Regions from separate parts of the Cellvibrio chitinivorans genome, predicted to be linked through region 4. Evidence: predicted binding sites of a transcription regulator. Region 4 holds the regulator's gene; each other region holds the start of a gene.

Region 1 (2,208 bases), on a different contig from region 4:
CAGCTTCAAGATCATATCCAATGACTGTGCCCTCTGGGATTTTGCAGCGGCGATCAATTAATGCTTTGCGAATTTTGCAGCGACGCCCTACTTCTACGCTTGGAAATAAAACTGAATCTTCAATTTCACAATAAGAGTGCACACGCACACGGGGAAATAGTAGCGAGTGTTTAATTGCTGAACCGGAAATGATGCAACCACCAGCAATTAATGAATCGACTGCATAACCACGGCGGCCTTCATCATTAAAAACAAACTTTGCGGGAGCAACTTGCTCTTGGTGTGTCCAGATTGGCCAGGTTGCATCGTACAAATCCAATTCAGGTGTGATGCCGGTTAATTCAAGATTGGCTTCCCACAACGAATCTACAGTGCCCACATCGCGCCAGTAAGCATCGCCACCAGACACTGGATCGCGGAATGGAAATGCAGTGACACGATGGGATTTAATCATTGATGGAATAATGTCTTTTCCGAAGTCGTGTGATGAATCCGGATTGTCGCGATCTTTCAATAATTCGCGGAACAATACCTTAGTGCTGAAAACGTAAATCCCCATAGAAGCGAGTGCTTTATCCGTCTTCCCGGGGGTAGGCTCAGGATTTGCTGGCTTCTCAGTGAATTTTACGATTTTGTAGTCGGTGTCTATATCCATTACGCCAAATGAACTGGCAATTTCCAGCGGCACTTCAATGCAGCCAACAGTGATGTCTGCACCACGTTCTACGTGCGCTGCAATCATGGTGCCGTAATCCATTTTATAAACGTGGTCACCTGCGAGAATTAATACATACTCAGGATTGTGTCGACGAATAATGTCGATGTTTTGCAGCACCGCATCGGCAGTACCTGCGTACCAGGATTCACTCAAGCGCTGTTGTGCGGGCAACAACTCCACGAACTCGCCAAGCTCTCCACCTAAAAAGCCCCATCCGCGTTGCACATGGCGATCCAGAGAGTGTGATTTGTATTGGGTTAATACGCTGATACGGCGAATGCCAGAGTTAACACAGTTAGAGAGAGGGAAATCGATAATGCGGAATTTGCCACCGAAATGTACTGCTGGTTTTGCACGCCAGTCTGTTAGTTGATGCAATCGTGATCCACGCCCACCTGCAAGAATTACTGCCAAGGTTTCTCGCGTAAGGCGACTAACAAAACGACCCGAAGATGGTGTACTCATTAATACGTATTCCTTATGGCTATTGTGTCTGAACGATGAACATTGTGTTACAGATATACTTGAGCTGGAGCAATATCAGTGCCAATAAAGTGATACACAAAAAACTCAAGTGAAACACAAACAGTTTATGGTGCATTTGCGCAACTTGAAGCTGCTCGTTTTAAATGCAAAACCAAGTGTAGTTACAAATTTGGCACCGAATCTGCAAATGTGTTTTATGAGGCCGATTTTTTTGCAAAAAAATGGTGCAAGAAAAATGAGCTTCAACAGCTAAGCTAGTAGAGCTTGGCCGTATGACAATTTTATGTAGCCCGAAATCGGGCATAATCATTGATTTGTTAAATTTGACGCCAGAATAATTACTTAGGAATCAATTGAATGCTGAATGTGAAACAGGACAATCCCTTATCCCATGAGATGTTGCGCATTGTTACCGCTACTCACCATGATCCTTTTGAAGTACTTGGACGTCACCCTTTGGAGGGGAAAACCACAACGACAGCAGATACCTTTGTTCGCGTTTATTTACCCGGTGCACGCAGTGCCTCCTTACTAGTAAATGATCAACTACTTGCGCTGACCCGAATCGAAGGCACCGATTTTTTTGAATGGTACGGTTTGGCCAAAAACCTACCCGAACACTATTTAGTCCAGTGGTATGACCGCCACAATAATCAGCACACGGAGTTTGACCCCTACTCTTTTGCACCACAATTGGGCGATATTGATATGCACCTGTTTGCCGAAGGGCAGCATTGGAACATCTATCAACATTTGGGCGCGCACCCACGCACAGTAGATGACATTGAAGGAGTTTTATTTGCCACTTGGGCGCCCAATGCCGAGCGCATCAGTGTTGTTGGCGACTTCAATGATTGGGACGGTCGCCAACATCCTTTGCGAGTGCGCGGCGGTAGTGGTCTGTGGGAAGTATTTATTCCCGGCGTCAAAGCTGAAGCTTTATATAAGTTCGAGATCCGCAACCGCGCTACCGGTGCAGTGTTTCTGAAATCCGACCCTTATGG
Region 2 (2,208 bases), on a different contig from region 4:
TGGTTGAACAGCGCACCAAAGAGCTGGCCGCGATTTTGGAAAATGCGGTGGAATCGATTTTGGTGGCGGATGAGCAGGGGGCGATTCAACAGGCTAATCCAGCGGCGGCCAGTTTATTCAAGTATCCGCTTGAGCAGCTGTTTAGCTTGAATATCGCTGATTTGGTACCCGCGTTACGCCACAGTCTGAATGAGTATTCTGAACATTTGGCGACTGCCAATGTGCGCGAAATGCTGGGGCGTTGCAGCGATGGCAATGATTTGGAAATCGAGATGAGTGTAAGCCCGGTCGATATTCAAGAGCGAAAGCTCTTCACATTTATTATTCATGATGCCTCTGCGAAGCGGAGAGTCGAGCGATTAAAAGGTGAGTTTATCTCCACTGTAAGCCATGAGTTACGCACACCTCTGACGTCGATTAAGGGCGCACTCAGCATCGTTCTTAGTGGAAGCCTGGGTGAAATGGCCGATAAGATCCGCGATTTGCTGGTGATTGCCAATACCAATGTGGATCGGTTGGCGCGCTTGGTGAACGATATTCTCGATGTGGACAAACTGGAGTTCGGCAAAGTGCAGCTCAATCTGCGCCAGAGTGTGGTTTATCCGCTAGTGCAACAATCGATTGAGCAGAATCATGGATACGCTGATCGCTACGGCGTAAAACTGCAACTTGAGGTGCCAACTGAGGCGACGATGCAGGCGGTGGCAAATATCGACCCCGACCGCTTTTTGCAGGTTATGGCGAACCTAATCTCCAACGCCATCAAATTTTCCTATCTGGATGGTGTCGTAAGAATAGAAATGCGGTGCGATGAGCACTCCTTGACTATCACGGTTATCGACGAAGGGCAGGGTATCGCCGAGAATTTCCGCGCGCGTATTTTCCAGCGTTTCGCGCAAGTGGATTCGTCGGATACCCGCCGCCGTGATGGCACCGGCTTGGGGTTGAGTATCACCAAAGTGATTATTGAGCGGATGGGCGGCAGCATTGACTACAGCTCAATACTGGGCAAAGGCAGCCGCTTCTTTTTTACTTTGCCGATAGTGCAGTTGGCTAAATAAAAGAGGGTTTTTAATCTCCCCCAGCCCCTCTTTTTCAAAGAGGGGAGTTAGTTCCTCTCTATTAGCAGAACAGGGGGAGCAAAGGGGAGTTCGTTCCTCCCTTTGGCAAAGGGAGGTTAGGAGGGATTTAAATTGATTGGCTTACCCAATTGGCGCGCTTTGTGCTCTACCTAGGTTAAACGGCGTCAATCTCAAAAAAAGCGGCAAAACCGGCTAAAGTTTACCCATTGTTTGCCGCTAACCCTATGAGGTTGAAAACCGGCAAGCGGCAAATTGGGTGTTTGGAGGTATCTATGGCAGTAACCAGCGCTACTAATACGAATGGGTCGATTGGCTCAAGCATTATCAGTTCCTTGGGAACTGGCTCTGGTATTGACAGCAATAAGTTGGCCGATCAGCTCACTGAAGCCAGCACCATGGTGCAATCTCAACGCCTCGACGCTAAAAAAACCTTATTAGAAACCCAAATCTCTGATTACGGCTTACTGCGTAGCTCCTTGGCAAAGCTTGAAACAGCGGCTGCTGCTTTAGGTAGTGCTGATACCTTTAATGCCAAATCATTATCTGTTCCTGATACCAAGTTAATAGGCATCACCAAGCTGGACTCCAAAGCCGCAGCGGGTACTTATCAACTCAAAATTGAACAAATCGCCCAAGCTCAGTCGCTAAGCTCCTCTGTTGAATATGACTCTATGAGTAGCCCAATTGGCAAAGGCACCTTAACTATCCGTTTGGGTGATTGGGATGGGGGCACATTCAATGTTGATTCAAGCAAGACTGGCGGTGAAATCATTATCGATGACACCAACAACTCACTAAGCGGTTTGCGTGATGCGATCAATGCGGCTGATTTGGGTGTTACTGCCAGCATCGTTAGCGATGGCGGTAAGTTCAAATTACTGATGACATCCAGCACTGGCGCCAAAAACGAGATCGAAATTAGCGTAACCGAAGATGCCGGTAGCCCCGGCTTATCGAATTTCGCTTTCAATGGAAGCTCTGGTGGTATGGAGCAACTGCAAGAAGGTTTGGATGCCAAGGTGCGTATTAATGGTTTGTTGGTTAGCCGTGAATCAAACCATATCACCGATATTGTTGAAGGTATGGAGTTCGACCTTTTTGGCGCATCCACCACTGAAACAGTGAG
Region 3 (2,208 bases), on a different contig from region 4:
GCATCAACAGAGTCTACCCAGAAGGAAACTGCACAGGGTTCTTCGGAGGAAAGTACAACTAATGTTGATAACCAACAGGTTGTGGCTTCGGGTGAAGAGGGCGAGCTCACGCAGGTATCCAATGCAGATAATTCACTTGCAACCGGTGAGGCTGCAGAAGAATCGCTGGATGCAGTAATTGAGAATACTGATGAATTGGAAGCTGAGCTAGCCGAGCAATTGGTCGCTGAAGATGACGCTAGCAGTGAAATTGATCAACTGGTCGATCCCGCGCTCGCTGGGGTACAACAGTTTGCTGCGCCCTTAAAGCCAACATCGGTTGGTGTGACTGGTATAAAGGGCGAATCTGTACGGGCAGGGCAGGAAGTGAATGCATCTAATGGCGCCGGCTCAGGTTTACTGGCCGCAGCTCAGGCAGCGAATGATGTGCTGGCAGCTGGTGAAAATCCAGACGCAGCTGAGTCTGAAGCAAATGTGTTGGGTTCGACTGACTCTGGCGAGAACCCCGACTTTTTACTCCTGAATTCCAAAGCTGCATTAAATAAACTTGCCGAGGCAAATATGGCCTCAGCAGATGCAAAAAATACCGCGATTGATTTGACCAAAGCACCGGCAACAGTAGTGGAGGGTTTGGCTCGTTTGACAGAGGCGCAAGCGCCCGCTGCGCGTGGTTTTGTAGTGCAAACCGGTATGCCTGTGGCTATGGGCAGCCCGCAGTGGAGTCAGGCTGTGGGTGACAAGGTGCTGTGGCTTGCGGCGCAAAATGTAAGTGCTGCCGAAATTCGTTTGGATCCGCCCGAGCTTGGCCCTATGCAGGTCAAAGTCACTGTGACGCCAGATCAACAGGCGAACGTTACCTTTACTAGTCCTCATCCCGCGGTACGCGAAGCTTTGGATCAGCAATTAAACCGTCTGCGCGAAATGTTTTCCGAGCAGGGCTTAAATCTGGTGAATGTTGATGTATCGGATAAATCCTTCACCCAGCGTGAGCAAGGTGAATCCTCGAAACAACAAAGCGGTAATACTGAACTGGATGAAGAGGAGCTGACGCCAGTTGCTGTCAGTCAGAGCATTTCCAGCCGACTTGTTGATCATTACGCATAAAATCCATTCGAAACGGTTTGTTTTATCTGCTTTTAGTGAGAATCTGATCGTGTTGATCAGATTCTCTACTGCTTTGTTTCTGCTCGTGAATTTCCCCTAATCCCGATTATATTCTTCGCAAACCTTTTATCCGCTGCTAAGCTTTCAAGGCGATGCTGGCATAGGTATTGCTCAACCCCTTTTAGCCTTCGAATATGACGGAGTTTTGACATGGCGGCAGCCCCAAAAGCCAAAAACGATGCAGGCAGTGCCGGCTCTGGTTCTAAAAAGAAATTGTTTTTACTGATCGGTGTAGCGGTTGCGCTGATTATTCTTTCCATTGGCGGCACAGTTGTGGCTTTGAAATTTTTGTCGCCAGAGCAACCTGCTGGTGAAAGCGCAACTAAAGAACCCGAACATACCGCATTGGCGCCAGCGATTTATTATGAAATGAAGCCCAACTTCACTATCAATTTTAATGTGAATGGGCGCCAGCGTTATTTGCAAGCGGCGATCACACTTTTGTATCGCGACCCTTTATTGGAAGAGCTGCTCAAGCTGCATATGCCCGCGATTCGTAATGGTTTGGTTATGCTCTTGAGTGCAAAAAACTTTGATGAACTACAAACACCTGAAGGCAAGGAACAACTGCGTGAAGAAGCTTTGGCAGTAGTGCGCAATCAATTGCAAAAGGAGCAGGAAGCACTGACTGCTCAAGGCAAAGCGGAAAAGGTTTCATCAAACAATGTTGAACAAGTGTTGTTTACTAATTTTGTAATGCAATAAGGAAACCGCTGTGCAAGATCTACTTTCACAAGACGAAATTGACGCGCTCCTGCACGGTGTCGATGACGGTGACATAGACACAGAGAGCGATGTCGAACCGGGCGCGGTGAGGAATTATGACCTCACCAGTCAGGATCGTATTGTGCGTGGGCGTATGCCTACGTTGGAAATGATTAACGAGCGTTTTGCTCGTTACACCCGCATCAGTATGTTCAACCTGTTGCGTAGAACTGCGGATGTGTCGGTCGGCGGCGTGCAAATCCAAAAATTTGGTGAGTATGTTCATACGCTCTATGTGCCCACCAGTTTGAACATGGTGAAATTCCGCCCGCTGCGCGG
Region 4 (2,208 bases):
CTCTAAAGCCAGAATTTCAAATGTTTGTGTGTTACCAAACACCGTTCAACAGCACCATAGGCAACACACAAACAACTTGACAAGTAACAATCTTTATTCATTAGGCACAAAGCTTGCTTAGCCGTATTGCTTGCGCGCCAAACCCTGACTAAACTCCACCTATCTGATGTTTTTCATCCTGCTTTATAAGGGTTTGTCGTTCACATAATGAAGCAATCTCTCCAGCTCAAACTCGGTCAACAGCTGACCATGACTCCCCAGTTGCAACAGGCTATTCGCCTTTTGCAATTATCGACATTGGACCTGCAACAAGAGATTCAGGAAGCGCTCGATTCCAATCCTATGCTGGAAGTCGAAGAGGGCTATGACTCTCCCAGCTCATCCACGGAATACGAAGGCAGCGAACAGGATCAGACGGATTACACGCGCCAATTGGAAATCGCCGCCGAAGCTGGAACCGACCACGGCACCGACTTTACCGCCAGCGAAAACTTCTCATCAGCTACTGACAACTACAACGAAAGCAATAACTACAACGACAGTGGCGACTCTTTTGGTGAAAGCGAAAGCTTCAGTGGCGATACCGAATCCTTTGGTGATAGCGATGTGTACGGCGAAGGCGACAGCTTCAGCGCCGACAGCGGTGACTGGAGCGACTCAATCCCAAGCGACCTGCCGGTAGATACCAGCTGGGATGATGTTTACCAAGCTTCTTCAAGCGGCAGCGGCAGTAATTACGACAACGAAGACAGCGATTTTGAAAGCCGTCGCGCCGCAACTGACTCCCTCTATGATCACTTGATGTGGCAACTGAATCTGACTCCCATGTCGGATCGCGACCGCATTCTGGCCATGGCCATTATTGATGCAGTAGAACCCAGCGGCATGCTCTCCATCAGCATCGAAGAAATCTTCGAAGGCATGGGCAGCGATTTGGAAGAGCTGGAGCTGGATGAAGTTGTTGCAGTACAAAAACTCCTGCAACAGTTTGACCCTTGCGGTGTGTGCAGCCAAAACCTGTCCGAGTGTCTGCTGGTGCAATTGCAGCAATTTGACCCCAAAACACCACTTCTAGACTCAGCCAAGCTGATCGTAAAACAGTATTTGCCGGTGCTTGGCAGCCGCGATTATCGCCAGTTAATGCGCCGCACCAAACTCAAAGAAGCAGAATTGAGTCAGGCGGTCGCGTTAATCCAAAGCTTAAACCCACGCCCGGGCGACATGATTGCCACCGGCGATACCGAATATGTCGTGCCCGATGTATTCGTGGAAAAGCGCGATGGCCGCTGGATTGTTGAGCTAAACCCGGATATCGCCCCGCGCTTACGGATCAATGCCGACTATGCCTCCATGGTCAAGCGTGCCGATTCCAGCAGCGACAACACCTTCCTGAAAGACAACCTACAAGAAGCGCGCTGGTTCCTGAAAAGCCTGCAAAGCCGTAACGAAACACTACTCAAAGTAGCGAGCTGCATCGTCGAAAAGCAGCGCGGCTTTTTGGATTACGGTCCCGAGGCGATGAAACCGCTGGTGCTGCACGATATTGCCGAAATTGTAGAAATGCACGAATCCACTATTTCGCGTGTGACCACCCAAAAATACATGCACACCCCACAGGGTATTTTTGAGCTGAAATACTTTTTCTCCAGCCATGTCAGCACCGATAGCGGCGGCGAGTGCTCATCCACGGCGATTCGCGCCATCATCAAAAAACTGGTGAGCGCCGAAAATCCCAAGAAGCCACTGAGCGATAGCAAAATTACTGATTTACTTGCGGAGCAAGGTATCCAGGTTGCGCGCCGCACCATCGCCAAGTATCGGGAATCGCTCAATATTCCACCGTCTAATGAACGCAAAACGATTTAATTAGCTCCCGTCAAATCACAACGGGAACTAAACATATGATTTCGGGTACGCAATGAGATAGCCCGTAGAAATCACAGGTTAGAACACCTATCAAAAGTTCGGATGAGAATGAATGGATGTATGCGAGGGTTGCGCAACCCGCAACCGTTTTTGTTTCTAGCGAGAGGAAGTTTCTATGCAAATAAATATCAGCGGTCACCACGTAGAAGTTACTGATTCGATGAGAGATTACGTTACCGGCAAGCTGGATCGACTGAACAATCACCACGACCGCATCACGAGCACCAATGTCATCTTCTCGGTAGACAAATTAATCCAAAAAGCTGAAGCCACTATTCATGT

Evidence for each region. The regulator sigma-54, encoded in region 4, starts transcription at its own class of promoters, with help from an activator protein. The targets are predictions, from matches to a motif close to TGGCACANNNNTTGCNNT.
Region 1: a site for sigma-54 is predicted at 1,250-1,267, ahead of glgC (glucose-1-phosphate adenylyltransferase). Genes of this name have one in related genera too.
Region 2: a site for sigma-54 is predicted at 1,212-1,229, ahead of fliD (flagellar filament capping protein FliD). Genes of this name have one in related genera too.
Region 3: a site for sigma-54 is predicted at 1,261-1,278, ahead of SPL68_RS09230 (flagellar basal body-associated FliL family protein). Genes of this name have one in related genera too.

Annotation. Positions count from the first base shown of each region.
Region 1 is NZ_JAYKKN010000002.1:460,067-462,274, reverse strand. Features, by position in the region: gene glgC (glucose-1-phosphate adenylyltransferase) at 1-1,183, opposite strand, end outside; gene glgB (1,4-alpha-glucan branching protein GlgB) at 1,562-2,208, shown strand, end outside.
Region 2 is NZ_JAYKKN010000002.1:364,659-366,866, forward strand. Features, by position in the region: gene SPL68_RS08305 (CHASE domain-containing protein) at 1-1,061, shown strand, start outside; gene fliD (flagellar filament capping protein FliD) at 1,355-2,208, shown strand, end outside.
Region 3 is NZ_JAYKKN010000002.1:582,866-585,073, reverse strand. Features, by position in the region: gene SPL68_RS09235 (flagellar hook-length control protein FliK) at 1-1,104, shown strand, start outside; gene SPL68_RS09230 (flagellar basal body-associated FliL family protein) at 1,315-1,869, shown strand; gene fliM (flagellar motor switch protein FliM) at 1,880-2,208, shown strand, end outside.
Region 4 is NZ_JAYKKN010000005.1:8,776-10,983, forward strand. Features, by position in the region: gene lptB (LPS export ABC transporter ATP-binding protein) at 1-6, shown strand, start outside; gene SPL68_RS13840 (RNA polymerase factor sigma-54) at 208-1,866, shown strand; gene hpf (ribosome hibernation-promoting factor, HPF/YfiA family) at 2,042-2,208, shown strand, end outside.